Regions from separate parts of the Virgibacillus natechei genome, predicted to be linked through region 2. Evidence: riboswitches for the same ligand, from Rfam matches in the RefSeq annotation. Region 2 holds a riboswitch; each other region holds the start of a gene.

Region 1 (8,296 bases), 920 kb from region 2:
TTAACGCTAAAGGTTTCTTCACCTTCTCATACACAAAGCTAAAACTTGGATAGAGATAACTGCACCGCCTCACCTCATTTGTTTGAACCAGCCTACTTTTCATTACTGAAATAATTTCATCTTTATTCAACTGGCAAAAATCCTTGAAATAAGGAAAACATTGCTCTGTCTTTTTCGGAGATTCTACAATACTTTCATAAAAGTCTTTTAAACCATGCTCTGTTCCTTTGAGTAAAAGATAATGAACAGCACCAAAAAATAAATTAGGAATAGGTTGCCCTTGTTGCACTTTGGTGCATATAGCTAATAATTTCTCATCCATAGCTATATGTTCAGACAAATACTCATATAAGTCACTTGATCCCCTACATTCTCGATGAGCAAAAACTTTAAATCGTTCGGAAATTGTTGCAATGTCCACTATGAAATCCCCCTTCCTTGTTAAACCATCCACTTCGTCATTTAAATAAACCTTTTCACCATCTCAATTTTAAGTTTAACATAAATATCACTTATTATCAGAACATTCAGGATCATAGAGTTTTAACACATTCATTAGCAGGAGTTCTCACCATGATAAAGTGCTATAAACAACAAATATAACCAATAAAAAAGGATACGAATCGACAACGATTTGTACCCTCTCTTTCCTATGCGATTTGCTGCTTTCTTCTCGATAAACTGAATCTTGAGTGATTTACTTATAATGGACTATCGATAAATAATGTTAATACTTTTGCTCCATCATTGTCTACTGGGATAAATAAATGAGCTTTCGATCCTTGGAAATAAGCACTATCACCTTTTTCCATATAATGATGATTGCCATCATAATATAAGTGAATAGAACCTTCGATAATAAATATAAACTCATCCTGGGAATGGGTATACGTTTCTTGACGGTCATTCGTAGCCTTTGGGGTAACATGAACAATAGTTGGTTCAACCCCATTAAATTGGGATCTATTTGCAAGTAGTTCATAGGAGTAACCCATATTCTCGTCTCCAACTTTAGATTGCCTGTGCGCCTTCGGGAGTAGCACGAGCTCTTGCTCTAATTTATCATCTAACACCCATGAGAGAGGAACCTGCAAAGCTTCACTTATTTTTGAAAGAGTGGCAATTGCTGAAGCGGTTTGCCCATTTTCAATTTTGGATAATAGGCTTTTGGAGATCTCGCATTCATCGGCAATTTGCTGTTGTGTTTTTTTACTTCTTAATCGCATTTGTTTTATTTTTTTTCCTATGTTATCAAGATTTATTGGGACTCTCTCCTTTACCGTAAAAGTCGGATATGTCTTTTATCATAGAATAGTCCCACTTGACAGTCAAGGAGAGTACCTTTAAAACCATACGCTAAAAATGGGCTTGAACGGCATGTCGGGAGTATTCGTTCGATTGGTGGCGCAGTTGCTTGCTCTGGTGTACAGCCGCTCAACCTAAGATCCCACTCACTCGCCTTGGACGCGTCATAGCCTTATGCTGTACTTACATAATGGGCGAGAGCCTTACTCGGCAGATCCTTTCCCAGTTTACTTTGGATAAACAAGGCAGCCTCTTGTATTTTAAGTTCCCGAATGCCGGTTTTCACGTCTAAACCATGAAGAAGGTATAATACATCATTCGTTGCTACATTGCCTGCTGCTCCCGGTGCATAAGGACAACCACCCAAACCTCCAACGGAACTATCAAATCGCGTTATACCATATTGCAAGCATCTCAGGATATTAGCAATAGCCATTCCCCTTGTGTCATGAAAATGCATAATGATTTTTTCTTTCGGATAGCGGGATAAGACCGCTTCAAGCAACTGATCCACTTGTGAAGGTACGGCGGAACCGATTGTATCACCAAGCGATATATCGTCAACGCCATACGCAAACAATTGATCACAAACACGGATGACTTGTGCTGGTGTAACCTTCCCTTCAAACGGACAATCAAATACGGTTGAAACATATCCCGTTACACGTTTTCTCTCTTGTTTCGCCTCTTGAATAACTTCCTGGAGCACAGGAAACGTTTCTGCTATTGATTTATTAATGTTTTTCTTATTATGCGTCTCACTAGCAGACATGAACACCGAAGCGCCATCTATACCAGCTTCCAAAGCATGTTCAAGCCCTTTCATATTTGGTACAAGTGCTGAATAGAAAACATTCGGATTCCTTTTGATCTGCTTTCCAACTTCCCGTGCATCGGACAGATTAGGTATCCATTTTGGATGCACAAACGACGAGTATTCAATCTCCTTTACACCTGAATCTGAAAGTATATTAATCCAAGCAACCTTATCATCAGTAGAAATCCAACCTTTTTCATTCTGCAAGCCATCACGAGGTGACACTTCTTTTATCTCAACAAAATCTGGCCAATTTCTCATACTTACTCCTCCTCTGTTACTTGTGAATCCATTCATCAACATGAATCTGTAACTTCTTCCATAGACAATGAGAATGCGCTTACAATAAAAATCAAATAATAACATTGCATCTACACTTCTATAAACCTATTCTTATTCAACTCAATATATCTGTATTCAACTTTGTTGAATACAGTGTACCGGTTTTATTGGTTCGATGTCAAATCTCCACGCTTAGAAGATAAAAAAGAACCTGCCCACTGATTATGTGGTACAGGTCCTTTTCCTTTCGTGTTCGTGTTTTTTAGAAAATATTAGGTTACCAGCACGCCTTTCGTATTTTTTCCAGGGTGATGTGCCGGCAATTGATCTCCTTGACTAAATAAACTATCTCTTAGTGTTGTTCCTTCATATTCTTTTTGAACCAATCCTCTATCCTGAAGAATTGGTACTACATATTCAACAAAGTCCTTAAAGGTTCCTGGAGTCACTGCATATGCAATATTAAAACCATCAACTCCAGCTTCATTAACCCACGATTCCATCGTATCAGCTACTTGTTCTGGTGACCCAACGGTATAAGGACCCATTCCGCCAATCCCTACAAAATCTTTAATGTCTTCTGCGGTTGATGGTTTATCAGGATCTATTTTCGTGAGATTTTCTACTGCAGACTGAATCGCATCACTCTCTACATAGCGTAAATTTTCTTCCTTGTCGTATTCGGATAGATCAATACCGGTCCATCCACCAAATAGGGCAAATGCCCCTTCCTGGCTGATGTGATTTTTATAATCATTAAATTTACGGTTCGCTTCTTCTTCCGTTTGTCCGACTATTGGTGTGAACATCGTAAGGATTTTCACTTCTTCTGGTGATCTTCCAGCTTTCTCGATATCAGCATGCAATTTATCAACCGTATCTTTCGTTGCGGAAATCGTTGGTGCACCGATGAACACACATTCCGCATTTTTAGCTGCAAATGCACGACCTTTCGCAGATGCCCCTGCTTGATAAATAACAGGTGTGCGCTGTGGAGAGGGCTCGCTTAAGTGTGCACCTGGAACTTTAAAGTATTTTCCATCGTGGTTGATATCATGAACCTTGTCAGGATCTGAATAAATACCCTTTTCTTTATCCACCTTAACAGCATCGTGTTCCCAGCTTTCTTCCCAAAGCTTATAGACAACCTCTAAATATTCTGCAGCTATATCATATCGCTCATCATGTTTAACTTGATCCGCAAATCCCATATTGATTGCTGCACTTTTTAAATAAGAAGTAACAATGTTCCACCCGGTACGCCCCTTTGTTAAATGATCCAATGTCGTTATACGACGAGCAAATGTATAGGGGTGCTCATGCGTGACAGAAGCTGTCACACCAAAGCCAAGGTGCTTCGTTACTGCTGCCATTAATGGAACAACGAGTGACGGATCATTGACCGGAGCCTGTGCCCCTTGACTAACAGCTGCATCCCTTGATCCGTTATACACATCATACGTTCCCAACACATCCGCAAGAAAAATCGCATCAAACCGACCTTTTTCTAAAATTTTAGCCAGTTCTATCCAGTAATCACTATCCTTATAACGATAAGACTCATCATCTGGGTGGGTCCATAACCCAGGTGACTGATGTCCAGGCGTATTCATATCAAATGCATTCAGGTAAATTCTCTTTTTTACCATCTATATGCCTCCTTTAATTTTTCGATTGTTACTTCGAAATCGAAACAAGACTAGCTTGATTATTTACTAATTCGATAAGATAAAAAAGTTGCTTTTTCGTTCGCTGTAAGATTTCCTCATCAACAATAGGATGTTCCTTATATTTATCAATTTGACTATCAAGTAAATAGAGCCCTTTCAAGTTCTGCCCCTTTAATGTCGCTAATACTGGTTTCAATGTATACTCAATTGCCAGTAAATGAGAGGGACTTCCACCTGTCATTAGTGGCAACACTGGTGTGTGCTTGAGCACATCTTCCGGCAGAATATCCAGTAATGCTTTAAGGACGCCTGAATAAGCTCCCTTGTATACTGGCGTTCCCACGATGACTCCTCTAGCATTTTGGATTGACGTGGCTATATCTTGAATAACAGGGCTGTCAAACTTTCCTAAAAATAAATCTTCTTGTGGCACATCCTTGATCGAAATATGTGTCACTGAAAAATTCTCCTGTTTAAGTAAGGTTCCTAAATATTTAAGCACATGATCGGAACGGGAAAATTCTGAAGGACTTCCCGATAATACAACAATTTCACCCATGGTGATCATCCTTTCTTGTTTTATTTTCTATAAGATTATCCTGTCTTTAATGAGCTGAAAACTTAAAAAACCCCCTTTTCTTTTTTTGAGAAAAGAGGGCTTTTGATTGTTAATTTATCCGCTCTTATCTCCCAAGGATTTCTCCTGGTGGAATTAGCACCTTCCTGACAATGTCAGAGGTTGCTGAAGCGTCATAGGGCCATCTCCCTCAGCTTCTCTTGATAAGATTATTAAGTTATAATATACACTCTATATTAATTATTCCGATAAGTCAAGTAGGTTTTATGTTTTTACGAAAGGATATTTTGAGACGTTTAGATTTACTTTTACTTATAATGCGTGTTCAAAAAGGAGGATAAAAAGGACCGAGAAGTTCAAGGCGGCGTAGCTTTGAGTAGTGGAACGTATGCAATTAATACGTGAACAACGGAAAAGCAAGCCAACGAAGAAATTCGATGTGTCATTTTTACCGGACTTTTTGAACATCCTCTTATAAATTAATTGGCCAATCCTCTTTACTTTCTGCCATATCCCAGAACATATATTCAAATAAACTTGTTTTGACCACAATATCTTCTAACATAGCTAATTCACGTTCCGGTTTACCTTTCGTTATTTCATTTATCAGATGCTTACAATCCTCGGCTATTTTTGTGAATTCATCAGAAGAATACATTTTCACCCAACGACCAAAAAATTCATGATCTAATGCTCCTGGCCATTTTGCAAGTTCCTTTCCTATAAAGTTATAACTCCATGCACACGCAAGTACGGATGCCACAACATTTTCAACTCCACCACGCTGAGATACATTCAACATATAACTGGTATACGCCGTTGTAGTAGATCCCAGCCTAGTTGCTTCAAGCTCATCATTTGAAATACCAAATTTACTAGCATATTCACGATGCAATTCCATTTCCATATCCAGCGTACCATACAGAAGCTTCGCAAATGCTGTCATTGTTTTTAAATCGTCCGCTTTGGCACTTCCTAAGGCAAATAAACGGGAGTACTCGATCAAGTAGACATAGTCCTGTTTCAACCAATGCTTAAATTTATCGTGATCTAACCATCCTTCACCAATACCTTTAACAAAAGGATGTTCCAAGTAAGAATTCCAAATTGGTTCTACTCTTTTCCACAATTGATCCGTAAATAAGTTGCTCATCATATATTCCCCTTTCTATTGAGAACGTGTTTATAATTAGACTGCTTTAAAGAATCGATTTAGAATGGTCTCACCTCTTTTGAGTAAGAGAGCAAATATAACAAAAAACCCATCACTAGTATAATAGGAATGGGTTTAGCAACAGTAATATTCACCAAAAAATTGCCAGTTCCACTTCCCTACGCTAGTGTTATCTAGATCAGGTTCAAAGGGTCGAATTAATCTCTCAGCATTTAGATGCTCCCCTAGTCGAATTACTTATATATTCAGTTTCTAAATACTAGTATAGGCACACTTAATAAAAGAAAGCAAGCATATACATACAAAGATTCATAGATCACAGAGGAACTGGAATATATCCAAGTAGACATGGAAGTTGAAAATACAAGGGAAGAGGATACTATATTTTATGCATCACAAGCTACTTTGACTACGAATACCGGTGAGCAATTAGAACCTGATATGTTCTTTAGCGAGCATATTGATGGTGAATTCATCGGTCCGGTCACGAAATCTGGATCGTCCTTTTATATTCTAGAAAATTCCAAAGCAGAAGATATTGAATCGATTCGTTTGATTTTCAGTGGTGCATCCAATGAGGACTGGGAAGATATAGGAGAAGAGATTGATATTGAAATAGAACTTGAAAAGTAGGGCTATTTTCTATCCTATCTGAAAAGCAAAAAAGAAGTACTCCAATTTAATGGAGCACTTCTTCTTTATGAAATAATTATTCTGATTCATTTATTTTGGTTTCAAGCTCTGTCATAATTTCTGCAGCTTCATTCCAATTTCCTTCAGATAGTGCATTTTGATAATCATTAAACAGACCTGAAAACTCTTCTAATTCCTCTTCTAATTCTATAGATGGCCCTGTCGGCTCTTCTGATTCTTCGATTTCCTCATCTATTTGATCCTCATCAACCTCGGTTTCAGGATCAATGAGTGTCAGCATTTGTTCTAAAGACTGATCAAATGTTTCTTCCATGACAATGTGATCCTCATAAGCAAGGACAACCTGTTTCACTTCAGGCAGTGAGGTTTCATTGGAAGACTCAATATAGATTGGCTCTACATACATGACCGTGTCCTCAATCGGAAGAGCAAGCAAGTTTCCACGTATAACTTCTGAACCACCTTGTGCCCAGAGGTTCAACTCTTGAGAAATCCTACTATCTTGATTAATACGATTTTCAATTTGCTGTGGACCATATACGTTTTTCTGTTTAGGGAAATTATATACAAACTTTTCACCATAATGTTCCCCGTCATTACGCACGCCCATCCAGGCAATCATATTCTGACGGTTTCGAGGTGTGAATGGCATCATCAGAATAAATTCTTCCTCCTCATACTCAGGCAGTTCCATCGTAACATAATACGGCTCCATCTCAATATCTTCATCAAAGTATAGCTCTGTCGGGAACTCCCAGACATCTTCTCGATTATAGAATACTTCTAGATCAGACATATGATAAGTCCCGTACATCGAGGCCTGAATGGTAAAGAGTCTCTCAGGATAACGGAAGTGGGCCTGTACATCCTGTGGAATTTCCTCTGTAAAAAGTTCCGGGAACATATTGTGATATGTTTGTAATAGTGGGTCATCCGGATTCGCTATATAGAAATCGACCTCACCGGTATATGCATCAATCGTTACTTTAACTGAATTTCTAATGTAATTATTATTGCCGTCATAACCCTCCGAATACGGATAGCTTTCTGCCGTTAAATAAGCATCGAGCATCCAGGCAAGACTTCCGTCATCTCTGACAAAGATATACGGGTCTTGATCATATTCGAAAAACGGTGCAATTCGATTGACACGATCCATAATATTCCTTGTTGCAAGAAACTGGCTATCTCCAGTCACCTGATCGGAAACTAACATACGGAAAGAACCCTCATTCAATGAAAACAGCAGTCTATTCATTCCATTTAGCTGGATTCCCGCTTCTTCTTCGTAGCGACTGGTCATGTTTTCGTCACCTGAAGGATAATCGAATTCATCGACTTCACTATTAACAATTACATTTCCATAATCCTCTTCCCCAAAGTAAATCTGTGGACGAGTTATATCCAGGTCCCCTTCTGGTGGAACGTTTTGCAGCATATATTCCGGTTGACCTTGTGACGTTATCTCATTAACATGGCTCATTGTAACCCCGTATCCATGCGTGTATCTCAACGTTTGATTCAACCATGTCTGTGCTTGTTCAGGTAAATCTTCCGTACTTAATTCTCTTGCACCGATAAAGACTTGTTCATATTCACCATCAATTTCATACCGATCAATATCAACATCATTAAACTGATAATACGTACGGAATGTCTGCAATTGATTATATACATCAAGCAGCGGCCTAGAATCATTAACCCGCACATTATCCATCGTCAATTCATTGCGTTCTATCATTTCCTCATCCAACGAATCATTCCCTGGATTTTCTCTTTCTTCTATATTATCTAGATCATAAGCAGCCTGCGTAAAG
Region 2 (8,296 bases):
TAAATGCATTACAGGAATTATCCAAATCAGAAGGAATTATCCCAGCACTAGAAAGCGCACATGCCGTGGCTTATGCCATGAAATTCGCTGAAGAAATGAAACAAGATCAGACATTGGTCATTTGCTTGTCCGGCCGTGGTGATAAAGATGTTGAACAAGTAAAAGACAGATTGGAGGAAAAATAATATGGGGAAATCAAAAATAGATCAATCCTTTCAGGAAAAACAAGCAGCTAATGAGAAATTATTTGTCCCTTACATTATGGCTGGTGATGGTGGACTCGATCGTTTAGAAGAACGGATTCAGTTTTTACAGGAATGTGGTGTGGCAGCAATTGAGCTTGGCATCCCCTTTTCCGATCCAGTTGCAGACGGCCCAACCATTCAGGAAGCAGGGATTCGCGCATTGGAAAATGGAACAACACTTATGTCCATACTCAAGAAATTGCAGGATTTTAAAGAAAATCGTTCTGTTCCTATTATCTTAATGACGTATTTAAATCCGATCGTAGCATATGGTACAGAAAAATTTGCTGTTGATTGCAGGGAATCCGGTGTTGACGGTGTGATTATTCCCGACTTGCCGTTAGAGGAGGAATCGATTCTAGCTGGACACTTACAGGAAAATTCGATTGCTTTTATTCGACTTGCAGCAATGACAAGTCCGAAAGAGCGTTTGGTCGAACTAGCAAAACGATCGGAAGGGTTCCTCTATGCTGTTTCTGTTACGGGAACAACGGGAGCTCGCACGGTACATGACGCAATGGTAGAAGATTACCTGCAGATGCTGAAGGAGCACAGTTCCGTCCCTGTCTTGGCAGGATTCGGGGTCTCAGATATCCAACAAGCCCGTGATCTCAGTTCCTATTGTGATGGTGTGATCGTTGGAAGCAAGATTGTAGATTTATTACACAAAGGAAAAACCGATGAAATTAAAGACTTGATACATGGGAGTTTAAAGCTTGAAATCAACCATTAATTCTTTAGAGGAAAAGAAATACGACTTAGCCTCGTTTTCAGCCAATTCCCTTTGTTCAACAAAACAAAATAAACAGTTATTTCCTTTACAATTGGAAGTATTTCCTATACGCTAAGTATAGAAATTGTATATAACGATGAGCACTAGGGGTGCTGTAAAAGTAGCTGAGAAGAACTGAATAGTTCTGACCCTTTGTACCCGAAATAGATAATACTAGCGTGGGGATGTGCGTTTTTTTGTATATTCATATATGTTTAGGAATAAACATACAAACAGACTGCATTTCTTAAGGGATGTAGTCTGTTTTTTTTAACATTAAAACCATGTATTTCAATCGGAACAGTATACAATATTAGACGAATTCCCCCTAAGGGCTCATTACGTTAATTTCTAGCTTGTTTATAAAAATTTTTTTTATAATCGGAGGTGATTTTTTGGAAAAAGAATGGGGTTTTTTGAATACCGGGTTCCACAATGCAGCAGTTAATATGGCATTGGATGAAGCTTTATTAAATTGGCATAGCAAAGGAGAAATTCCACCCACATTACGGCTTTATGGATGGAAAGTACCCAGTTTAACCGTTGGCCATTTTCAAAAGGCAGAGAAATCGATTGATTTTAATGCTCTGGAGAAACACGGTTGTCAATACGTCCGTCGGCTAACTGGAGGAAGTGCTGTATTACATGACAATGAACTTACATATAGTCTTGTCATTTCTGAACAGGACCCTTCCCTTCCAAAGTCGGTAAAAGAAGCCTACTATGTGTTATCAAAAGGTGTTCTGGAGGGGTATAAAAATTTAGGTATCCAAGCCGATTATGCCATACCGGAAAAGAAAAGGAATAAGGACAGAACAGCTATCTGCTTTGAAAAGCCAGCATCTTATGAAATGGTCGTTGATGGCAAGAAAATCTCTGGTAACGCACAAACAAGGAAAAAAGGTGTCCTTCTGCAACATGGTTCCATTCCTATGAGTATTGACGCAGAGATGTTATTTGACATGTTCCTTTTCCCTTCTGAAGCGATAAAACAACGAAAGCGTGAATCCTTTGAAAAAAAGGCTATTACCATTGATCAGCTAACGAACCAAAAGCATACGTATGACATGATGACAGTAGCTTTCAAAGAAGGTTTTCGAACAGGGTTAGATATTGAGCTAAACCCCATAGAGCTATCGAAAAGCCAGTGGGAAGAAGTATACCATTTAGCGAATACAAAATATGATTCATCGTTATGGAATAATAAATCGAAGGAGCGTGTTATAAGTGGCAGAACAAGCAACGTATATACGTAAACCGAAATGGCTGAAGACGAAGATTAACACCAATGAATCATACAGAGAGCTTAAGCACCTGATGCGGGACAAGAAATTAAATACCGTTTGTGAAGAAGCACGATGCCCAAATATCTATGAGTGCTGGAGCGAACGACAAACGGCTACATTTATGATTTTAGGCGATACATGTACGCGTGGTTGCCGCTTTTGTGCAGTGAAAACAGGATTGCCAAATGAACTCGACTGGGGAGAACCGAAACGAGTTGCTGAATCTGTTGCCATTATGGGGTTAAAGCATACGGTGATTACAGCAGTTGCACGCGATGACTTGAAAGATGGCGGTGCAGCAGTTTTTGCTGAAACAGTCCGACAAATTCGCACCCAAAATCCTGGATCCACCATTGAAATCTTACCTTCTGATATGAAGGGCGATTATGAGAGTCTGCATACACTAATGGATAGCGGACCAGACATATTTAACCACAACATTGAAACCGTACGGCGTTTGACAAAAAAAGTTAGAGCAATAGCGATGTATGACCGTTCATTACAGCTTTTACAGCGTGTGAAAGAGATCGCTCCAGATACACCTACGAAATCAAGCATTATGGTTGGGCTTGGTGAAACAAAGGAAGAACTAATTCAAGCAATGGATGATTTATTAGCTCACGATGTAGACATTGTAACAATCGGTCAATATTTACAACCAACAAAAAAACACTTACCGGTCGAGCGTTATTACCATCCAGATGAGTTTGAAGAACTAAAACAAATTGCATTAGAAATGGGATTTCGCCATTGTGAAGCCGGCCCGTTTGTACGCTCCTCGTACCATGCGGATGAGCAAGTAACCCAAGCATCCGCACAGCGTAGAATTGATTATATGAAAGGCGTAGAAGACCAGGAAAATACAGAAGTTAAATTTAACTTTTAAAAAGCGAAGGTCCCTTATCGAGGTTTACATCTTGATAAGGAATCGTCATCTATTACAGGCTCTTTTTGTAAGTATTGTTGTTTTTACATTTTCGGAGTTGATATAAAAGACGACGCAGTGACAATTCTCTTTCGTGACGCTGCCTCTCGTTCTAATGATGGTTGGTGCTTGGATTCGCTACGGCAGAATACTCCGCTTTCCGTGGGCACGGCCTCAGCCTCCTCGCGGAAGATCGCCGCTGCGGGGTCTTCGGTCACGTGCTGGGGCTGCGCGTAAATGCTCGCCCCACCGAAAACCATTGTTCCCACAGGAGTCTACGTATTCTGCCTTCGCTGATCTGAGGCATTCTGGTTATCGATTTGTTGTAGCCCATGAAATTAACGTTTTTGATTAGTTCTTCTCACATGAAGAAAACGGTTAGAAGCCGCGGAAGACGCGAGACTCCTCAAAAATACAAACACCGATTTTTTCATGGGATATAATGCTGCCGAAGTTTTCTAAAAAGTTACAATGAACAATACCAGCGAAGGAAATACACGGAGACTCCTGCGGGAACAGTGGCCAAAGTGAGACCCCGCAGAACGGAGTTCGAGAAGGCTCACGGGTCACCCGCGGAAAGCGTAGTGTATTTCCGTAGCGGGTAAAAAGCATCAACCTTAATTTCAAACTATGTCGTCTTTTATAGATTTTGTATCAAAACAACAATTCTTTTCAGTGGGACAAGTAACCACAGTCACAATCTTTTAGAAAAAAGCTTCATTAAAAGATTCATAATTTAGCTTGTGCATTATTGTTCATAGATTTGCCTTAAGTTCTCCATAAAAACTGCATATTTAATCTCTATAATCATTATTGTAAAGGTAATTAAATATCATTTAGGGGGACTTATTTATGAAAAAAAGTCTATTAGCAACTTTATTTTTAGGCCTGGTTTTGATTCTTGCAGCCTGCGGTGGTGGCGATAGCAGTGAACCGGCGAGTGGTGAAGATGCAGGAGCAGGAGATGCCGCCAATGAAGTTAATATAACTGCAACTAACTTTGACTTAGGCGAAGACGTCACAGTACCAGCTGGTGAAGAAATTAGTCTAACGCTCACGAATGAAGAAGGTATGCACGGAATTTCCATCGATGAACTTGATGTACATCTTGATGGTGAGGGCGAGACAACATTTACAGCAGATGAACCTGGTAAATACACCATATATTGTAATATCCCATGTGGTGAAGGACATGATGACATGGTAACTACATTGATCGTAGAATAATCTATTCTGAAAGAGCTGTTCCCTGCAATAGCTCTTTTTTCGTTTCGCACTTAATCAAAACGAAAAAACGTTAAGCATTCATCCATTTATATCCTACCCCCCAAACTGTTTTTAGATGCTTATCGATTGGAAATCCTGCATCTCTAATTTTCCCTCGCATATTCCTCACGTGGGAATCTACTGTTCTTTCATCCGTAACGGAAGTGTATCCCCATACCAAATCAATTAATTGTTCCCTCGCAAATACTTGATTAGGATTCCTAGGATTTCTCCTGCGTAACAATGCTTCCATTCTGGCTAATAATTCATCCTTATGAAATGGCTTAATCATATAATCGTCAGCACCTAATCGCAGTCCTTTAATGATATCACCTGGTTGGTCGCGACCAGTTATCATAATAATAGGGACATCCGAAATTCTTCTAATCTTTCGGCAAAGTTCCCAACCATCTAAATCTGGCATCATAATATCAAGTAAAACAAGCTGAAAAGATTCCTGTTCCATGTAAGATAAGGCTTCTTTGGATCCCAGGGCTTTTTTATACGTATAATTATATGGCTTCAAGTACAGTCCCAATAAATCTAGCATCCGTTGTTCATCATCTACTAAAAGAACTTTATTCAATAGGGTCACCTCTGACATAATATATCACTTACCTCTTACTTCAATTAATATTATATCAAAAAATCACAATTTACATCCGTATACAACATCTGTTTAGACAAAAGTTAAAGGTCATCGCCATCTAAACCTTTCTCCATTATTGTGGATATATCTTGAAACCCAAGTTTGTGATAAAGATCTTTTGCATGATTCCCTGAGAACACATTTAATTGTACTTTTTTATGTCCACTTTCTTTCAGTTTTCTAAATACTTCTTTACATAATTTATCTGCTATTCCCTTTTTTCTATCATTTGGCATAACATAAATTTCTGGAATAAAACCGATCTTTTCACTGGAATAATTATCAAAGATCTCTCCTACACCAACCCAACCCTGAATAACATTATTTTCGGTATAAACAATATAATACCCACCACCAATTAAAAAGGAGGACGCTAATTGCCGCGCTATATCTCGCCTTGGTTCATAATAACCCACCGTAGCTTCTTTTAATACAGCAGGAGCATACTTTAAAATTTTTTGTGTTTCACTATAAGTAGCTACTCTAATAGTCATTAACCTTTCACCACCCTTTTGAATGATATCTGGAACAAGTGACAAGACTTCACATGATATTTATCAGGGCACTAATAACATTTAAAAATGCGAAAACCTAATATATCCTTATAAAATTTCGTTAAGTGTTCATGTTTTTCGAGAATCTCAAAGTATGCATCGTCTATATTTTCAGATACAGAAAAGTCTGGAGCATTTTCCAGATCCTCTCCCCCATCTCCTAACGTAACTTTCTGGATATCTATATGAGTGAAACCTACTCTTTTGAATCTGTCATACCATTGGGATTCCGTTAATAACTGATGAACACCGTAAAAATCAACAATTGGTTTCATTTCTTTTTCAATAAGTGGCTTTTCAAGTACCATCTCCACTACAATCAACACACCATCTGATTTGAGCATCCTTTTGAACGCTGGAATAGTTAAAGATGCATCTGTAAATGATGCTACGGATTCAGAAAGAACCATATCAAATACGGATTCATTAAAAGGGAGGGCCTCAGCGCTCCCCTCTATAACTTCCACTGGTAATTGTAAGGATAAGAACCGCTGTCTTGCCTTATCCACCATTATCTTGTTGGAATCTAATGACGTAACCGTACATTGATACTGTTCCTGAATATATGCAGAGGTTTGACCGGTTCCACAACCAACATCAAGAACGGACTTCTTTTCATCTAAATTTTCTGTCGCTAATATAGCTTTTGTAAGCTTAAGTCCCCCAGGATGTGCACCCCCAACCCCAAATAATGCCAAAAAATCGAGATATGAATGTTTCAATTTAGTGCCCCTTCCCCCTTCTATAACCTACCCCTCATTGCTTAATGTTTGTGTTGGGGCGAGTAATCGCAAATGTCTTCGGTGGGACGAGTAAGCGCAGTCCCAGCCCCAGTACGTGCTAATGCCGGCGGTGCGACTGGTAAAAAGCACAGGACTAGAAAGTAACTACCATACATTATGATTTTTGGATAAAATAGTTCATTACTATATTTAATTCCAAGCTTGTAAAAAGAATTACCCTCCTACAAGCTTGGATATTTAGAAATGGAAGGATAAATAACGAGCCCTGTCATTACGTTACTTTCAAATCAAGAGATTCCTATTATTTACCTTGTAAAAAATTTGGAAACCATTGGACCCACTTGCGTAATCATCGGACTTACCTGGTTGTATATCCCGTGCATTTGTTGGGCAGTTGATGATATTTTCTCAAAATCCCACCGTCCTTCAGGTGTTTGAAATTGAGACTTTAAACTTGGTTTGTTTGGCTGTTGCCCTTGAGGTGGCCTTTGAGGTGGCCTTTGAGGTGGCCTTTGAGGTGGTCTTTGAGGTGGGCCAAATTGAAAAGGTGGTCCAGGTGGACGTGATTGAAATGGTGGCATTGGTCGTCTTGGTCTTGCAGGAAACATAAACATTACACCTCCTATTTAACGGTCTGCTACATCGTATTCAGAATAACGTTTTATGAGAAGGTTTTTGTCCTGTTTCACAAAAATTTTCTAGTGAGTATCAACCATTAGTAACAATTGTTAGTAAAATGCATACTTTATCAGACGAGATGTGTAAATAGGGGTGTTACGATGGGTGTTATTAGAACAGATAAATGGTTAATGGACTCTTATGATAAGCCGATAGATATATGTGAAAATTTGGAGAAATATTTTGATGGTGCATCAGCTTCCGAAATATATAATTACTTACTTTCCCATGGAATGTACCGGCAGCCATCCAGAAACGGAAACAATGAGATAGTCGATCATTTAAAAGAAAAGAAGGTTTGGCATATCGTGCAAGATGAAAGTCAAAAACTAAGAAAACTGTGGTCAGGACCAAATATCCCCATTTTCATTTTTCCATCTGATACGAGCAACAGAAAACTTAAACAAGATTTTAATGGTAAATCCGGGCTAGCTTTCAAAAATAAGCTATTTTTATTTATTTCCAATGAAAATAAGGAAGAAGAAATACGAGCATTATTCGCACATGAGTATAATCATATATGCCGCTTGTCCAAATTTAAAAAAAGTGAAAAGGATTACGTATTGCTAGACACAATCATTCTGGAAGGATTAGCGGAGAATGCTGTACGTGAAAAATTTGGAGAAGAATACCTTGCTAATTGGACTGCGTATTATTCAAATGAAGAACTCAAAAAGTTATTTAATCATTTAATTCTACCGAAAAAAGATGTACACAATCAGGAGAGAAAACATCAAGAAATATTGTACGGATTACGGTTTTATCCAAAAATGGTAGGTTATAGTGTTGGCTATTATTTAGTTAAAAAGTATATAGACGAAAATAATACGTTGAGTAAGGATTTACTTTCTTTTCCTACGTCTAAAATCGCACAAATAAAAACGGAGTGATTATAAAGAGATAAGAACAGACGAAAAATACCCGTCTGTTCTTTATTTTTAAGCCTTAAATAAATCCTACCAATGGAAGTAAGGCCAACGTACCAATGGATCCTAACGCAACGCCCATTCCTAAACCGCCGCCATAGCCTGGTCCAGCAAAGCCGCCGTAGCCCCCGAATCCTCCGGGTCCACCATAACCGATGCCGCCGAAGCCTCCATAGCCAAAACCACCAAAGCCACCTTGACGACCAAGTGGCTGCAAATATACATTATGCTCATCAACGTGACAAATAACCC
Region 3 (8,296 bases), 1.1 Mb from region 2:
GATCATGTGGGATGGCTTTCTCAACCATAAGATTACGTAATGTAGTTATTGTTACTGAAACATCGAAATCCAGCATCTCTTCTCCATCGTGATCAGCTTTAAGATAGAGGACGTTTCGAACGACATATGCACATTCTTCAGTCTGCCAATGTATATCCTTTTTTAACATAGTTGGTTCATTTTTCATTGTTTGAACCTCCCTGTTTTACGGTATGCATTGCATTCATCCCTTCTATGATTTGGACTAGGATTTACATTTGCATCATGGGTTCTAATTCATGGGAGGCTGAGCCTGTCAATGTTGGTATTTCACATTCGAAATCTACCTTTAGCCACCAATGCGGTGTTGATTTTTCATTAATATAAGTGACAGTTGCTATAGGCACCGCTCCCTCTTCCATTAAAGAGAAGATGGCTTTACTATAAAAGGCAGGAATATAGCCAATTTTTTCCTCATTGTATTTGTACACTGCAACAGCATTAGAATCATACTCATTTAAAGGTTCTTGCTTCAGTTTTAATTTCTCATTTAAAGTCAATAAAGAAGACCAATCCTCTGGCAAATTTTGATATCGCATTCCGTGAATAAAAAAGTTTGAATGTAATTTACCATCACCTGTATGACGAAGAGGTTGCTCAAAGGAATATGAGTCATTGGCTAACCGTCCCCTAGTCTGTTTTAAAACATCCATTTTAGAAGCATTCTCATCCAAACCTAAGTCTAATAAAATCGCCTTAAAATCTAAACGGTCCGCAGATGGTAATCGATGATCAAAAGTTGGAAATAATTTTTTAGATACATACGTTTTTTCCTTATCAGGGAATGCTGGGTGTAACATATAACCATTTTCTAAAGCATCCTTTAATTTACGGTAACCCTGTTCTTGATTTGTATAAACAAACTCATAGTACCCATTATAGTAAGAAAGTGTTCCTATATGATAAAACAATCGTTGACTTTCATTTTGCCAGACGACAAGAAGTGTTTGTACATCACTCATTGCTCTTCCTCCCTTCCTAACCATTCTAGAATTTTTCTTTTTCGAAATGGTATTATATGTAATAGCCATTTCATCTGTGCTTGACTTAATATATTTAAGGAATTAATGAACTGAGAATATTCTTCCATGTCAAAAGTAATTAGATTTTGAATACTTCTTTCACATTCCTCCGGAAAATGTTTATTGATATATACTAATAAATCCTTTCCCTTTACACTTTTTCGTTCAAATAAACCTGCTTTTAACTTTGTATTTTTTGTGTATTTATTCATTGCTGGATCTGTAACCATCGTCATTAATTTCTCATCCGTAAATCTCCAACCTAATGAAGCGCCATTATCGTATATTGGAGAGAATTTAACATCTCCATCATTGAAGAACAAAAGCATCCAATTATAAGGGTGCCTATCTTGATTACCAATAAGAATATCAAAAATCTGCATGTTAATAAAATCAGATTTTATTAGTTCCCAATATTTAAAATGCTGAATCATCCTGAAACCAGCGTCAATCAGATCATTATTTATTAATGATGATTCTTGTAATTCCTCATACTCCACTAGATTAGCTAATAGAGCGCCGCCTTCACTATTCATATCAGCACGGTTCTCTTTAACAAAATTCTTAAGGAGACAACCCCTCCTGCCTTTTCTAGTAACCATTTCAACTTTCATCATTTGTAATCCCAAAATATTTCCGATCCTAGATGCTATTAATTCAGTAATGTCCTCCCATGAAGTACCAAGTTCAACTTCCCTTGGGTATTTAATTATATAACCCGTCTGGTGACATTATTTCTTCTTTTTCTAACGTACTCTTACCACCGTATCCTAAAAGATCCCACTCACTGATATCTTTATACACAAATAATCGTCCTTCTTATATCATAATATGTATATTTTAACACATACCATTCACAATACACATTTTATTTGTTTAAGATTTCTGATAGCTCATATTAAATCTATGACTTAAACCACTATTAGAAACTTGGCTGTCACCAAGCCTTTAGGTGACAGCCTTAGTTGCACTTATGCAGTAAGAATGTTTTTATATTTCCTTAACTGCAAACTCACAACTAGCAGATCCTATAAAAAGAGTATTTAGCGACGCTCAGCACCGAGTAGTGCCGTTCATCTGCATTTTACCTAACTTACCAACTATTGGTCGTTTGACGCCAATAAACAGAAAAATTAAAGGCACTTCTCCTACTATATTCTGAGTATCCATGTTAAACTAAAGTGCATGAATTAACGAAAAAGAATAAATAATCTTAATAATCCTAAGGAGAATCTCATGTTAATTTCTACAATGACTTTAGGCTGGATTGGAGTTTTACTATTTTTAACAATTATTTTCACAGTTCAAAAAATGATGAAAAATAATGAATTTGCCTTTATACATATATTAATGGCATTGATGTATGCAATGTGGCTACCTTTACCATTGGCGTTAAATCAATTACTAAATTCGGAGATTCTACAAGTAGGTACTATATTTGGCTTCGTATATTTAATTATGTTAGTGATCACAATGGCGCTCCAAACAGGTCATATTACATATTTAGTAAAACATAATGATGATAAATCAATTACAGATGAACAAGGGAATTATATGATGGCAACATTATCTAATCCGTTTGAATCATTGTTAGGTGTTTTCAAGTGTATTTGGGCAATCTTTTTAGGAATCACTTTCTGGAATAGTGGCGAAATGGTAATGGCAGGTCTTATGTTTTTATTCAGTTTATTACTTTTTTATTATTTAGTGATATTGCTGGATAAAAGCTTAGTAAAACGAATTAAGTTATTTTCAAAGGTAAAACCAAACCCGTATATAATTAATCTTGAAACATTATTTTTCTTCATCATTTTGATGAGTTATATTTCCTTTAATGCTTGAAGGGATATTCTGATGTGAAATGACAGAAAAGTGACAGGCACCCAAAAGGAGCCTGTCACTTTGATTTAGGATTTATAATTGCACATAGGGTCTCATTCATGTGAAGCAGCACTTTCAAAGTTGACATTTCGCATTCGACATATTATGACAAAAACCGGGAAGTGACAGGCACTTATTCACGATCCCATTTATTCACGGTCTCTACTCTTCTTCATTTTCCATAATAGTTTTCGTAACCTATCGACTACTGGTCGTTTGCCGCCCATTACGACACCTGCTAGTTCGGCAAATATATGTAATAACACGAGTACAAAGGCTGTTACGATAAGTGCGGTTGTGATCGTTCCAAAGGAAAATAGAATGGCTAATCCACCGAATAGGGCGCTGAAGGCGTAGATGATCAGGACTGCTTTTCGGTGGCTGTACCCGCCGGCTATCAATTGATAATGGAGGTGCTTGTTATCAGCGATCATGATGCTCTCTTTATTATAAGCTCTTCGTACGATGGCTAACAGTGTGTCAAATATCGGTACCGCTAAAATGACAACTGGTATGATGAAGCCGAATAGTGCGATGTTTTTAAATAGACCAAGCATGGAAACGACTGCAATCATGTAGCCTAAAAAATTGGACCCTGTATCGCCCATATAGATTTTTGCGGGGTAAAAATTGTGGTATAAAAACCCGATATTTGCCCCGATTAAGACGATGCATAAATACGCGACCATCATTTGCGTGTCGATGAGCGCCATAATAAAAATACTGGCTAAAGCAAAGGTGGATACCCCTGTTGCCAAGCCGTCCAATCCATCGATGAGATTGATCGCATTGGTGATCCCAACGACCCATAGTACGGTAATGAGAACACTGAAGAAACCAAGATCAATCATACCGATAAATGGCAAGGTAATGCGTTCAATGATTAACCCCGACGAAATTAGAAAAGATGCAGCAATAAGTTGCCCAGTAAGCTTGACGACAGGCCTGATGCTATAGCGATCATCGAGTGCGCCTGTTACGAGGATAACAATTGCTCCAAGCAAAATTTCCGGTAAATGTTCATGAGCTGGCTGTAAATATAGCGCACCTAAAAAAGCACCAATAAAGATGGCTATTCCACCTAGTCTCGGTGTAACTTCTGTATGTATTTTCCTTCTATTTGGCAGATCAACTGCTCTGAGTTTAATCGCCATTTTTTTTACGGGATAGGTTACAAGTAACGTCGCTACTAATGCAATTAGAAACGCGATAAATAGTTCGACATAATTAAACATAGAGTTCTCCTAAAATTCGTGATGACTATCAGCGATGTTATCGTTTATGATCTTCCTCCGATTATAGCGAATACGTACATACATATGCAAATTTAACTTTATTCGACAACATCAGATCATCCTTGTGCCCATTCTTCGAAAAGCGCTTTACATCTCCGCTTATTCTGTGGCATACTATTTTTTAACGTGTTATAATGTTCGCAGGTTCAAAAGTTTTTTTGATCCGATACAATAATTTTCATTCATGTAGGGGGGCCGGTTTTGCTGGCTGAGACTGTATCCGTAAGATACTGACCCTTGGAACCTGATCTGGTTGGTGCCAGCGGAGGGAACATAGTCATATTTTACACGAGATGATGATGTTTATTCCCATGCGCTAAGGGCTAACCTTTGGCGCATTTTTTATATGGTTGAAAAACAGCGGTTTATTTAATGGGGAGGAAGAAAAATGAAGAAGTTATATTTTACATTCGTAGCACTATTATTGGTTGTTCTCGCGGCTTGTGGGGATGGTGGTGGACAATCTGATGGCGAAGGAAATGACCTAACACCTGTTTCTTTTGCGCTGGACTGGACGCCGAATACAAACCACACTGGGATTTATGTCGCGAAGGAAAAGGGTTATTTTGCAGAACAAGGATTAGATGTTGAAATTATGTTACCTGGTGAAGCTGGAGCAAATCAACTGATTGCATCAGGTGAGGCTGATTTCGGTGTAAGTTATCAAGAACGTATCACACAAGCACGTGCGGAAGGGTTACCACTCGTTTCCATTGCAGCTGTTATTCAACATAATACGGCTGGTTATATGTCACCGGTTGATAAAGATATTACAGAACCTGCTGATTTTGAAGGCCGTATTTACGGTGGTCTTGGCACCCCTCTTGAAGAGGCGAACATGGAGACGATTATGAACCAGGAAAACGCTGCTATTGATCAAGTAGATTTCATCAACATTGGCGATGCGGACTTTTTCACTGCTGTACAACGTGATGTCGATTTCTCCACTGTTTATTATGGCTGGACAGGGATTGAAGCAGAATTAAGAGAAGAAGAAATGAACATGGTCTACCTTCGAGATTTTGCGAACGAGCTCGATTTATATACACCAATTCTAGCAACGAGTGAAGCAATGATCGAAACGGACACGGAAACTGTTGAGGCATTTGTACATGCTGCAACACAAGGCTATGAGGATGCCATTGAAAAGCCAGAGGAATCCGCTGAAATCTTAATCGAACAGGAGTCAGATCTAGATCCGGATTTGGTTTATAGTAGTCAGGAATGGATATCTCCAAGATACCAGGATGACGCGGAAAATTGGGGTGTACAAGAGGCATCGAGGTGGGAAGATTATGCTGATTGGATGTTTGAAAATGGGATAATTGACGAGGAAGTGGAAGCAGGAGATGCATTTACCAATGATTTCTTACCGCATAAAGCAGAATAAGGGGCGTTGTTAACATGGGGATGACGATGGATACATTAACGGGGAAATACCGATGAAAAACATGTTGAAAAGAGGATGGCGGCCGCTGATTGCCATCCTTATCTTTATTGGCTTCTGGCAGCTCGTCACCATTGTTTTTGACATAGAGGACTGGATACTTCCTGCTCCAACCGACATCGTTCTCGAGGGAAGAGATGTTTTACCCGACTTTCTTCCTCATTTCTATGCAACGCTAACGTTATCTGTTTCGGGACTTCTTATTGGAGCGACAATTGGCTTGGTCATAGCCGCCCTTTTACATCTTTTACCACGTGTACGGGAAACGTTTTATCCATTTTTAATTTTATCCCAGAACGTGCCGACTATTGTACTTGCACCATTGCTCGTCATTTGGTTCGGATTTGGCTCCCTACCGAAATTAATCGTTATTACGTTGGCTTGTTTTTTCCCAGTCGCCGTTTCTGCTATAGGCGGATTCCAGCAGACCAACCGGGAATTGCTTCATTATATGAAAATGATGGGTGCGAGCAAATCACAGCTATTCTGGAAATTGGAATTACCACACGCCCTGCCTGCTATTTTTTCTGGTTTAAAAATAGCAGGCACCTACAGCGTGATGGCTGCCGTTATATCGGAATGGCTTGGAGCGCAAGAAGGAATTGGTGTGTTTATGACATTAGCTACTTCCTCTTACCGGACACCTCGTGTGTTTGTAGCGATCATCGTTGTGATGTTGCTCAGTTTAGCTATTTTCGGGCTCATTATTTTACTGGAGAGACTCCTGATACGATGGCAAAAGAAAGGAGAACAACGATGAATCTTTCTATAAGGGATGTCAGCAAATCCTTTGGGGATAAACAAATACTAGATAGTCTTTCATTTGATGTAGCGGACGGAGAATTCGTATCCTTAATTGGGCCCTCTGGAAGCGGAAAAAGTACATTGTTCAGCTTAATTGGTGGATTATTAGCACCTGACAGTGGTGACATATGGATGAACGAAGAACGGATAACGAATAAAAGCGGTACTATTAGCTACATGCCGCAGCAACCTTCCCTTTTCCCGTGGCGTACCATCATGCAAAACGTACTGCTTGGCCAGGAACTCAACGGCCAAAAGGAAACAGACCGCGCCATGGAGATGCTAGAAAAAGCTGGACTTGGTGACGTTACCCATGCCTATCCACACGAACTATCCGGTGGCATGAAGCAGCGCGTCGCCTTTATTCGCGCGCTGTTAAGTCCGCAAGCCTTTATGTGCTTGGACGAGCCATTCTCTGCGCTTGATGATTTCACAAGGATGGATATGCAAAAATGGCTTCTAACCACTTGGGAAGAAAATCAGCAATCCGTACTATTTATCACCCATAACATTGAGGAAGCACTGTTTTTATCAGACAAAATTATTATTCTATCAAGCAATCCTGCCCACATAAAAAAAGAGATTTCGATCCCTTTTTCAAGACCGAGGGATGAAGCTATTATGCTCACACCTGAATTTCTGGACTGGAAGAGGTATGTACTGGATATAGCTTTGAATTGAGGCTATATTTTACATTGAATAAAAAGAATCCATTTAAGAAAACTTGGCAGATGATTCTAATGTTATCAAGCTATTAAATCACAAAAGAGAACCCTTTTTCTTTTTTAGGTTCTCTTTAATCGTTTCTGTCCATTCGAAACTGCTTTAAATCAATTGTAAATTCTGCCTTCATTAACAAGTCTAAAAGTAACCCGTATTTATGCTTGATTTTCAAGGTAGTCGAATCTCCTTAATCCAACATCTTGACGGATTTCAAGTACAATACTCTCATTGGCGGTATGGTAAACCAACTCATCGCCTTTTGATTTCAACAGTTCTTTTGTTGCCAAGTGATCTGATACTGGCGTAATTACAGCCACATCTTCAATAAATTCTTACTCATTTTTTATGCGAGACGATAACACTTTTAATTTAACAAATTGATTTGGGTATAAATTTCTAACCTCTGACCATTCCATGCTTATCACGCCCCTTTACTTCATTTGCTCTATCTACATAATAACATAATATTCAAAAAGTAAATATTAAGGAAATAAAGGTTAGTTCCCAAAAAGGTCGACTCCGTACAAAAAAAGATTCTTAAGCACAATATATAGTGTTTATTAAACCATGACATCCGCCATATATTGTATATAATTGCTTGATCTGACCTTTTTGGGTGAGAGCCATTGCCATAATTTATCGTCGTTGTTCCATTAAAGTAGCATATCAAGTTCTAATTAAATTTTCACGTTTGTTTTCGCTTTTTTATTTGAGCATTCAGGTTAAGGTAGATACCATACCCTCCTGCTATGATTAGAAATAGTTGACCATAACCAAAATTTAGATTAAGCCAATAAGCGAATAGCATTAAGAAGATGATCACGATAAATATGATGATAATAATATTTCGATAATATTTATTCATTGTTAGCCTCCTTATGCATTTATCTAATGTAACAATTGCACCAGTTATCGTAAGGACACTTCTTCACAAAGTCGCCAAGCTTTATGCCGATAAGCCAAGTTGCACTTATGCAGTAAGAAAGTTTTTATGCTTTCTTATCTGCTAAAATAATATCAAAATCTTTAACACGGACAGCATTTCCAGTAATTTGTACATCATAAGATTCACCCGTTTTAGAAAC
Region 4 (8,296 bases), 970 kb from region 2:
GCCTTCGTCCAGTTAATTAGTCCACCGTGTAAAACAATATCTTTTTGACGAGGAGTGAGGTTGTGCTCAACTTTAATTTCTTCTTGCTTATCCTGTAGTTTGGCGGTTAGAGAATCGCCTTGCTGTAATTGGTTTCGGAGATCATTGAATGCAAGGACTTCGCCTTCTTTCAACTTATCGTAATCCTCTTCATTTGCAAATGTAAGAGGTAATATACCAAAGTTGATGAGATTTTGCCAATGAATCCGAGCAAAGTCTTTTACTAAAACAGCATGTAACCCTAGGTATTTAGGTGCTAGGGCAGCATGTTCACGACTGGATCCTTGACCGTAGTTGAACCCGCCTACTATAGCATGACCGCCTTTTTCCTTGGTGTTTAAACCACGTTCAACATATGTTGAATCAACAGCTTCAAAGGTGAATTTGCTGATTTCTGGGAGGTTACTTCTAAATGGAAGTACACGCGCTCCACCTGCAAGTATTTCATCTGTGGAGACGTTATCACCTACTTTTAATAATACAGGAATTTCTAATGTATCAGGTAATTCACCCATTTCTGGAATGGATACTATATTTGATCCTTTTATTAATTCTACTTGTTTGGCCTCTTCATAAGGTAGCGGTGCATCTAGTAGATCATCATCTGCATTGGTATTCTTTACATCCTTTATTTTCGGATATGGGATATCGAGCTTTCTTGGATCCGTGATTTTACCTGTTAGGGCAGAAGCGGCAGCCACTTCAGTGCCACTTAGAAAGACGCTGTCCTCTTTTGTTCCTGACCTTCCAGGAAAGTTTCTAGGAGTTGTTCTGAGGCTGTTTCTTCCTGTTGCAGGTGCCTGCCCCATTCCAATACATCCGTTACAACCTGCCTGATGCAATCTTCCTCCGGCCTGTAGGAGACTTGCAATATGCATTTCTTTTACCAAGTTTGTTAACATTTGACGGGATGTCGGATTAACATCAAATGAGAGTCCTGGTGCAATTGTTTTGTCTTTTACAATCTCAGCTGCTATTGCGAAATCCTTGTAACCAGGGTTGGCGGATGAACCTATATAGGATTGATAGATTGGAGTTCCTTCCACCTCACTGATGGGAACGACATTTCCTGGGCTGGATGGTTTAGCAACTAGTGGTTCTAGCTCAGAAAGGTTAATTTCATCATGGAGATCGTAGGTTGCATCTTTGTCAGCGACAAGTTCCACCCAGTCGTCTGCACGATTTTGCTGTGTTAAAAAATTCTTAATTTCTTTATCAGACGGGAAGACAGTTGTAGTTGCGCCAAGTTCAGCCCCCATATTAGCGATAACATGCCGATCCATGGCCGATAGATTATCAAGTCCTGGGCCATAATATTCAATTACTTTTCCTACACCGCCTTTCACATCATAACGGCGCAGCAATTCCAGGATTACATCTTTAGCACTTACCCAGTCTGGCAGTTCACCGGTTAATTTAACACCAAACACTTGCGGCATTGTGATATAAATAGGTTCGCCTGCTATTGCCATCGCAACATCAATACCACCAGCGCCCATTGCAAACATGCCCATGGATCCATTTGCAGGTGTATGACTATCAGAACCTAGAAGTGTTTTACCAGGTTTGGCTAACCGCTGCATGTGAACAGGATGACTAACTCCATTTCCGGGTCTACTATAATGGAGTCCGAATCGTTTGGCAGAGCTTTCCAGAAATAAGTGATCATCTGGGTTTTTACTGTCGACTTGTATTAAATTATGATCAACATATTGAGCTGAAGCTTCTGTTTTTGCATAATCCAATCCCATAGCTTCCAGTTCCAACATAACCATTGTCCCAGTTGCATCTTGTGTTAACGTCTGGTCAATTTTTAAGCTGATTTCCTCACCAGGTTCTATTTTTCCAGATACAAGGTGATCTTTTATAAGTTTTTGTGTAACATTTAAGGCCATAAATATCCTCCCTTTCATTAAAGTCCTACTTATAGTTTACCTCAGACTTAGACAAATAAAACAATTTATTTACAGTTAGTAAAAGTGTCATCATTTAAGAGTATTAAAAAACGAACTGTATGTTCAGATGGACAATACAGTTCGAATATTTCAATGGGTATGACTGTGAATGAAGCTTCACTTTTTACGCTTCTTTGTGTGCTTCGATCTCAACGTGAACTTTAACATCATCTCCAACTAGTACGCCACCAGTTTCAACTGCAGCATTCCAAGTTAGGCCGAACTCTTTACGGCTGATTGTAGTTTCGCCGCTAAATCCAGCAACTGTATTACCACTCATTGGATCTTTGCTTTGACCTTCAAATGCGATATCAAATGTAACTGGTTTTGTCGTACCAAGCACCGTAAGATCTCCTGTAACATCATAATTATTGCCTGACTTTTTCTTAATATCTGTAGCAACAAACGTGATATTAGGATGATTTTCAACATCAAAGAAGTCTGCTGAACGTAAGTGCTCATCGCGACCTTCCTGACGAGTGTTAATGCTGCCTGTATCAATTTTGATTTCAAGTTTTGAGTTTGTTAAGTCATCAACATCTGCTTCAATTGTAGCGCTAAAGTTATCAAATGTCCCTTTCGCTTTTGAAATCATCATGTGTTTTACTGAAAATCCGATCTCACTATGAGCTGTGTCTAAATTCCATACTGTTTTCCCCATTATAAATCCCTCCAAAATAATATGTAACACGTTGGTTACTTTATGTCACCACCTAGTATATAGTTACAAACTAATAATGTCAAGGTGTAACATTGAAAAAGTTATTCATTTGTAACGATACCCTTCCTGGACTAAACTAAACTACATATGAAGTGGATTTATAATAAATTTGCTACGTGCTTGACATGCAGATCGGAAACAAATATGGGTTCGCTTCACGGAGCCACCATTTCCCGTGAAGGCTGTTTTCTAATAGATTTTTTTGACACAAAATCTATAGAATCCGACGCCAGAATGAATTTTTTTCATACAAAAGTATAAACTTTCTTATCTGCACAAGTGCTGGTGATTGTAAAGGGGGAGTAAGTCCTATTAAAAAGGGAGGGAATACCAGTGATAAAGTCGGAAGGGAAATCCAGGTTGTATTTGGCTGGGTGGATTGTAGGATTTATATTACTTATTTGGACTAGCATATATTTTTATCCAGTTGAGATAACGACTGGACTTGATGAATTTGATAGGGATAGCCCACTAGTAATTGCGCATGGGGTGGAAATCACTTAGCACCATCAAATACAATAGAGGCTTTTACAAATGCTTATGAGCTAGAGGTGGATGTCATTGAATACGACATACATATGACAAAAGATGGTCATTTAGTATCCATTCACGATCCTACAGTTGATCGTACAACTGATGGTGAAGGAAGGGTCAATGATATGACATTAGAGGAAGTGCAAGCGTTGGATGCAGCCAACTCGTTTCAAGATTTAGACGGTGAATATAGTTATAGAGATCTTGGAGTTACGATTCCAACAGTGGATGAGATTTTTCAAGCAGTACCTGACCTTGAGATGTTATGGACAATTGAAATTAAAGATACGAATAAAGCGGAATGGTATCAACATATTAGTGAGAAATTGTGGGCAACCATTCAACAATATGGCCTAGAAGAACGAGTTATCATTGCAGCATTTGATCAAACGATTATTGATCACGTTATAGAAGTTTCTAACGGAGAGGCGCTAGTCAGTGGAGGACGCCAAGAAATAACCAAGTTCGTTGTGCTTCATAAGTTATTCTTAAATGGGTTATATCGTCAAAAAGTAGATGTGCTTCAAATGCCAACATGAAGAAGGAATTATTAATTTGAAAGATCGTAAATTAATCGAAGGTGCCCAGCGAAGAGAAATAGACGTTCATTATTGGACGATTAACGACCAGGAAACGATGGAAGAATTAATTAAGTTAGGTGTAGATGGTATTATGACAGACCGCCCAGACCTTATGCAGGAATTATTAGAATGAAAACCAGTTATGCTCGAGAAAAAATGTTTTTATGATGTAAATATTCTTATTTTTCGTTATAATAGGAATACAGAGTAATTTGATTAAAAATAAGGGAGCGATTCGATGCAACAACAAACATATAGTCCAACATGGGATTTGGACGTGATTTTTCAGGGTGGAAGCGAATCAGAGGAGTTTCATACATATGTAAAGAACGTACAAATTGAAATGAAAGAGCTTGAAGAAAAGGTGAAGACTTTCACACCATCAGAGATAGGGGGGACTAGCGAAAGTTTAGTTAAGCTTGTGAAGCAGCTTGAAAGCACGATGAAAAAGTTGCGTGAAGCTTCTGCTTTTGTCAGTTGTTTAAGCGCGGAAAATGTAAAGGACGAAAAAGCGAGTTTATTAGTAGGAAAGCGCAGTGAATTACAGGCTGAAATGGGAGCAATACGTACAAATTTTCAACAAAAGTTAGCCTCTATAGACGATGCCACATGGAAAAGGATTTTAAAACAACCAGAATTGACACAATTGGATTTTGTTCTAAATGAAATTAGGGATAAAGCTAAGAAGCAGTTACCAGTAGATCAAGAAGTGTTAATCAATGATTTGGCTGTTGATGGCTATCATGCATGGGGTCAGATGTACAATACAATTGTAGGAAATATGAGTGTTGAGATTGAAGAGGACGGGGAAGTTCATTCTTATTCAGTCGGGCAAGCCTCCAATAAATTAAGCAACCCTGACCGGTCTGTACGTAAGCATGTATTCGAGCAATTGGATAAAGCTTGGACAGGGAAGGCAGACTTATTTGGTCAGACGTTAAATCATTTGGCTGGTTTTCGCTTACAAACCTATAAACATCGCAACTGGGAATCTGTATTAAAAGAACCGTTAGCGATCAACAGAATGAAGAAAGAAACGCTAGATGCAATGTGGACGGCAATTATACATAATAAAACGCATTTCGTTAACTATTTGCAAAAGAAAGCAGATTTATTAGGGGTGGAAAAATTAAGTATCTATGATATTGGAGCACCCTTAACAGATTCAGTGAAAACATCAAGTTATACAGAAGGTGCCGAATTCATTATTGATCATTTTCGTGAATTTAGTCCGAAAATGGCTGACTTCGCAAAAATGGCCTTTGATAATCGCTGGATTGAAGCAGAGGATCGGGCAGGAAAACGACCAGGCGGGTTTTGTACAAGCTTTCCAGACAGTGAGCAAACCCGGATATTTATGACCTACTCAGGTACATCATCCAATATAGCTACACTGGCACATGAACTTGGTCATGCTTACCATCAGCATGTGATGAATGACGTGAATGGATTGAATCAGGGATATGCGATGAATGTTGCTGAAACAGCCTCAACATTTGCAGAAATGATCGTTGCTGACGCCTCTGTGAAAAATGCGCAAAATAAAGAGGAGAAACGAGCACTGCTGGAAGATAAAATTAAACGAAGTGTTGCATTTTTTATGAATATCCATTCCCGGTTTATTTTTGAAAATCGTTTTTATGAAGAAAGAAAGCAGGGGTTGGTTTCTGTTAAACGGTTAAATGAATTGATGGTAGAGGCTCAGAAGGAAGCGTATAATGATTCACTTGAGGAGTATGATCCAAATTTTTGGTCGTCCAAGTTGCATTTTCATATAACAGGCGTACCATTTTATAATTTTCCATATACATTTGGATACTTATTCAGCCTTGGTATCTATGCCCATGCAAAGGAAAAAGGTGGCGACTTTGAGGATGATTATATTGCATTATTGCGTGATACAGGCAGCATGAACGTAGAAGGTCTGGCAGAAAAACATTTGAATGTAGACTTAACAAGTACAGCATTCTGGGAGAGTGCTATCCAGCTCTGTGTAAAGGATGTAGAAGCCTTTATGGAACTATAGAACGCTGCATTAAGGATAATTGTTCATTATTATTGTAATAATTTGATAAGTAAGATACAATACATGTAATAAAAAAGTAAATAAAAGCCTACAGGGGGAGCCATTTGGCTGAGAGTGAACGGTTGTTCTGACCCTTTGAACCTGTTAGTTAGTACTAGCGTAGGGATGGCGGTTTTTTGATGGAATAAAAAAGTAATGTGAGCGGATTCCCCATCAGGAATTACCCCCCCTTGGCATTGCTTTTTTTGTACTACTTTAATAAGGGGGGAGAAGTTTATATGAGTTCTAGAAAAATATTATTTTTAATCGAGGTAGCCATTTTTACAGCATTAGCCCTATTATTGGACATTATTCCATTTCTCTCGTTTAAAATCTGGGCTATGGGTGGTTCGATTTCATTTGCGATGATACCAATATTCATTATCGCGTTCCGTTGGGGCATTAAAGGCGGATTGCTTTCCGGTTTCTTGTGGGGAGTATTGCAGGTTGCTGTCGGAAACGCCTATATTTTACATCCAATTCAAGGCTTGATTGAATATGGGCTTGCCTTTACGGTGTTAGGTTTTGCAGGGGTATTTGCAAAACAAATACAGAAGGGCGTAAAAGAAGGAACAATAAAAACATACCTTTCTTACATTGCTTTAGGAGTGCTTCTAGGGACCAGTCTACGCTTTATTGCACATTATTTTGCGGGTATTGTGTTTTTTGAATCGGCAATTGAAGGGCAACCAGTCTGGATCTACTCGTTAGTCTATAATAGTTCTTATATGGTTCCTTCATTTATAATATGTTCATTAATCGTGTTCTTCTTGTTCCATAAGCAGCCAAAAACGTTACTGAACAGCGCATAAAATAAAATTATTATCTGCTCACATTAAGATAACCTCTTCTTTCTAGAGGTTATTTTTTTATGATAATGCGGGCTCCACATGTTGAAATCCCTCTCTATTTGTAGCGACCTTATTTCATCATGCATAGGCTACAGTACAATTCGCTATGAGGGGGAGGTAATAATGATGGATCTTAGTTTTGCACATTTGTTATATGGCTTATTTACACTTGTTATAATAGCTACCATGATTTTCAGATGGGGTATAGTACTGCCTTCGTTACTAGGCACATTTTTGATAGCTTGGGTATATAACGGGAGTCTAATTGAAGGATTTACAGCCATTTTTAATGCAAACCTTGTAGCTGCTCAAGAGCTTTTTAATATATTTCTAATCATAACTTTTATGTTGGCACTTCTTCATTCCTTGCGTGATCTGGGTGCTGATCGTAAAATGATTCAGCCTATCCAGAAATTGATGATTAACGGTCATGTTTCTTATTTTGTTCTTGTTGGCGTGACCTATGTTATTTCACTTTTTTTCTGGCCGACTCCAGCTGTACCTTTAATTTGTGCTCTACTTGTTCCCGCTGCAGTAAGAGCAGGTTTACCAGTAATGACAGCAGCAGTTGCTATCGCAATTGCTGGTCAGGGAATGGCTCTTTCTTCAGACTATATTGTTCAGGTAGCACCAAGTCTGTCAGCTACGGCTGCAGGTATTGACACTACTTTGGTTGCTGATAGATCATTCGTTTTGTCTTTAATAGCTGGTGGAAGTGCTATTCTTATAGCTTATTTCCTATACCGGAAGTCAATTCGCCCTAAAGATGACGAAGTAAATGAAATTGAAATGCAGAATGTGCAAGCTACTACAGAAGCAACAAATAAAGCAAAAACTACAAATTTGACGATGTGGAGCAAGTTATTTGCTGTATTGGTCCCATTAACGTTATTGGGTGTTGTTATTTACATGGTTTATGAAAAGCTTTTCTCAGGAAGAATGGGTGGACTTGAAGGGGGGGACGGTGCAGCATTTGTTGGAGGAGTTGCGGTTATATTATTATTGTTATCAACGGTAGCATTTGGACGTCAACATGCCCTTGATTATATATCTAACCATATTACTGAAGGTTTTGTATTTGCTTTTAAAGCAATGGGACCTGTTATTCCTATCGCGGGTTTTTTCTTCTTAGGCAGTGCGGATTTCTCCGCAGACATTTTAAGTTTGGACGAAAATCCGCCCGCATTATTGTTTGATCTTGTGGAATCTATTCAAACATACTTGCCTGAAAGTGCCATATTAGCAGCTTTTAGTATATTAATCATCGGGATAATTACCGGTCTTGATGGTTCAGGCTTTTCAGGATTACCCCTTACAGGCGCATTAGCAGCCTCTCTACAAACTGGCTCTGTTGATACTGCAACACTGGCAGCGATTGGGCAACTGGGGTCTATTTGGACGGGAGGAGGAACACTTGTCGCATGGTCATCCTTGATTGCAATTGCAGGTTTTTGTGGGGTTTCTGTGATGGACCTGGTTCGTAAAAACTTTATCCCTGTAATGGCTGGGTTATTGTTAGCTACGCTATTTGCTGTATTTCTTTTATAAAC

The links. Region 2 has a riboswitch for thiamine pyrophosphate ahead of OLD84_RS03300 (lipoate--protein ligase family protein). Riboswitches for the same ligand answer to the same signal wherever they lie in the genome.
Region 1: linked by a shared signal. The riboswitch ahead of tenA (thiaminase II) and the one ahead of OLD84_RS03300 (lipoate--protein ligase family protein) in region 2 are both predicted to bind thiamine pyrophosphate.
Region 3: linked by a shared signal. The riboswitch ahead of OLD84_RS16885 (ABC transporter substrate-binding protein) and the one ahead of OLD84_RS03300 (lipoate--protein ligase family protein) in region 2 are both predicted to bind thiamine pyrophosphate.
Region 4: linked by a shared signal. The riboswitch ahead of thiT (energy-coupled thiamine transporter ThiT) and the one ahead of OLD84_RS03300 (lipoate--protein ligase family protein) in region 2 are both predicted to bind thiamine pyrophosphate.

Annotation. Positions count from the first base shown of each region.
Region 1 covers NZ_CP110224.1:1,483,557-1,491,852, reverse strand. The annotation lists gene OLD84_RS07825 (DUF2332 domain-containing protein) at 1-421, opposite strand, end outside; gene OLD84_RS07820 (helix-turn-helix domain-containing protein) at 702-1,247, opposite strand; gene OLD84_RS07815 (hydroxymethylglutaryl-CoA lyase) at 1,478-2,383, opposite strand; gene OLD84_RS07810 (LLM class flavin-dependent oxidoreductase) at 2,677-4,053, opposite strand; gene ssuE (NADPH-dependent FMN reductase) at 4,082-4,633, opposite strand; SAM riboswitch class I at 4,755-4,861, opposite strand; gene tenA (thiaminase II) at 5,124-5,804, opposite strand; TPP riboswitch at 5,964-6,061, opposite strand; gene OLD84_RS07795 (hypothetical protein) at 6,174-6,458, shown strand; gene OLD84_RS07790 (UPF0182 family membrane protein) at 6,535-8,296, opposite strand, start outside.
Region 2 covers NZ_CP110224.1:565,164-573,459, reverse strand. The annotation lists gene trpB (tryptophan synthase subunit beta) at 1-185, shown strand, start outside; gene trpA (tryptophan synthase subunit alpha) at 187-978, shown strand; TPP riboswitch at 1,114-1,220, shown strand; gene OLD84_RS03300 (lipoate--protein ligase family protein) at 1,413-2,273, shown strand; gene lipA (lipoyl synthase) at 2,245-3,189, shown strand; gene OLD84_RS03290 (cupredoxin domain-containing protein) at 4,081-4,455, shown strand; gene OLD84_RS03285 (response regulator transcription factor) at 4,526-5,080, opposite strand; gene OLD84_RS03280 (GNAT family N-acetyltransferase) at 5,185-5,637, opposite strand; gene OLD84_RS03275 (class I SAM-dependent methyltransferase) at 5,709-6,419, opposite strand; gene OLD84_RS19425 (YppG family protein) at 6,746-7,021, opposite strand; gene OLD84_RS03265 (DUF2268 domain-containing putative Zn-dependent protease) at 7,220-8,008, shown strand; gene OLD84_RS03260 (hypothetical protein) at 8,064-8,296, opposite strand, start outside.
Region 3 covers NZ_CP110224.1:3,363,205-3,371,500, forward strand. The annotation lists gene OLD84_RS16860 (hypothetical protein) at 1-187, opposite strand, end outside; gene OLD84_RS16865 (HIRAN domain-containing protein) at 252-1,001, opposite strand; gene OLD84_RS16870 (HipA domain-containing protein) at 998-1,774, opposite strand; gene OLD84_RS16875 (hypothetical protein) at 2,298-2,903, shown strand; gene OLD84_RS16880 (glycosyltransferase family 4 protein) at 3,092-4,177, opposite strand; TPP riboswitch at 4,416-4,525, shown strand; gene OLD84_RS16885 (ABC transporter substrate-binding protein) at 4,626-5,627, shown strand; gene OLD84_RS16890 (ABC transporter permease) at 5,680-6,444, shown strand; gene OLD84_RS16895 (ABC transporter ATP-binding protein) at 6,441-7,169, shown strand; gene OLD84_RS19370 (hypothetical protein) at 7,367-7,528, opposite strand; gene OLD84_RS16905 (hypothetical protein) at 7,897-8,076, opposite strand; partial or broken gene OLD84_RS16910 (PhzF family phenazine biosynthesis protein) at 8,201-8,296, opposite strand, start outside.
Region 4 covers NZ_CP110224.1:1,539,915-1,548,210, forward strand. The annotation lists gene OLD84_RS08065 (aconitate hydratase) at 1-1,934, opposite strand, end outside; gene OLD84_RS08070 (YceI family protein) at 2,119-2,655, opposite strand; gene OLD84_RS08075 (hypothetical protein) at 3,049-3,219, shown strand; gene OLD84_RS08080 (glycerophosphodiester phosphodiesterase family protein) at 3,234-3,788, shown strand; gene OLD84_RS08085 (glycerophosphodiester phosphodiesterase family protein) at 3,805-3,963, shown strand; gene OLD84_RS08090 (M3 family oligoendopeptidase) at 4,069-5,856, shown strand; TPP riboswitch at 5,940-6,039, shown strand; gene thiT (energy-coupled thiamine transporter ThiT) at 6,135-6,707, shown strand; gene OLD84_RS08100 (hypothetical protein) at 6,873-8,294, shown strand.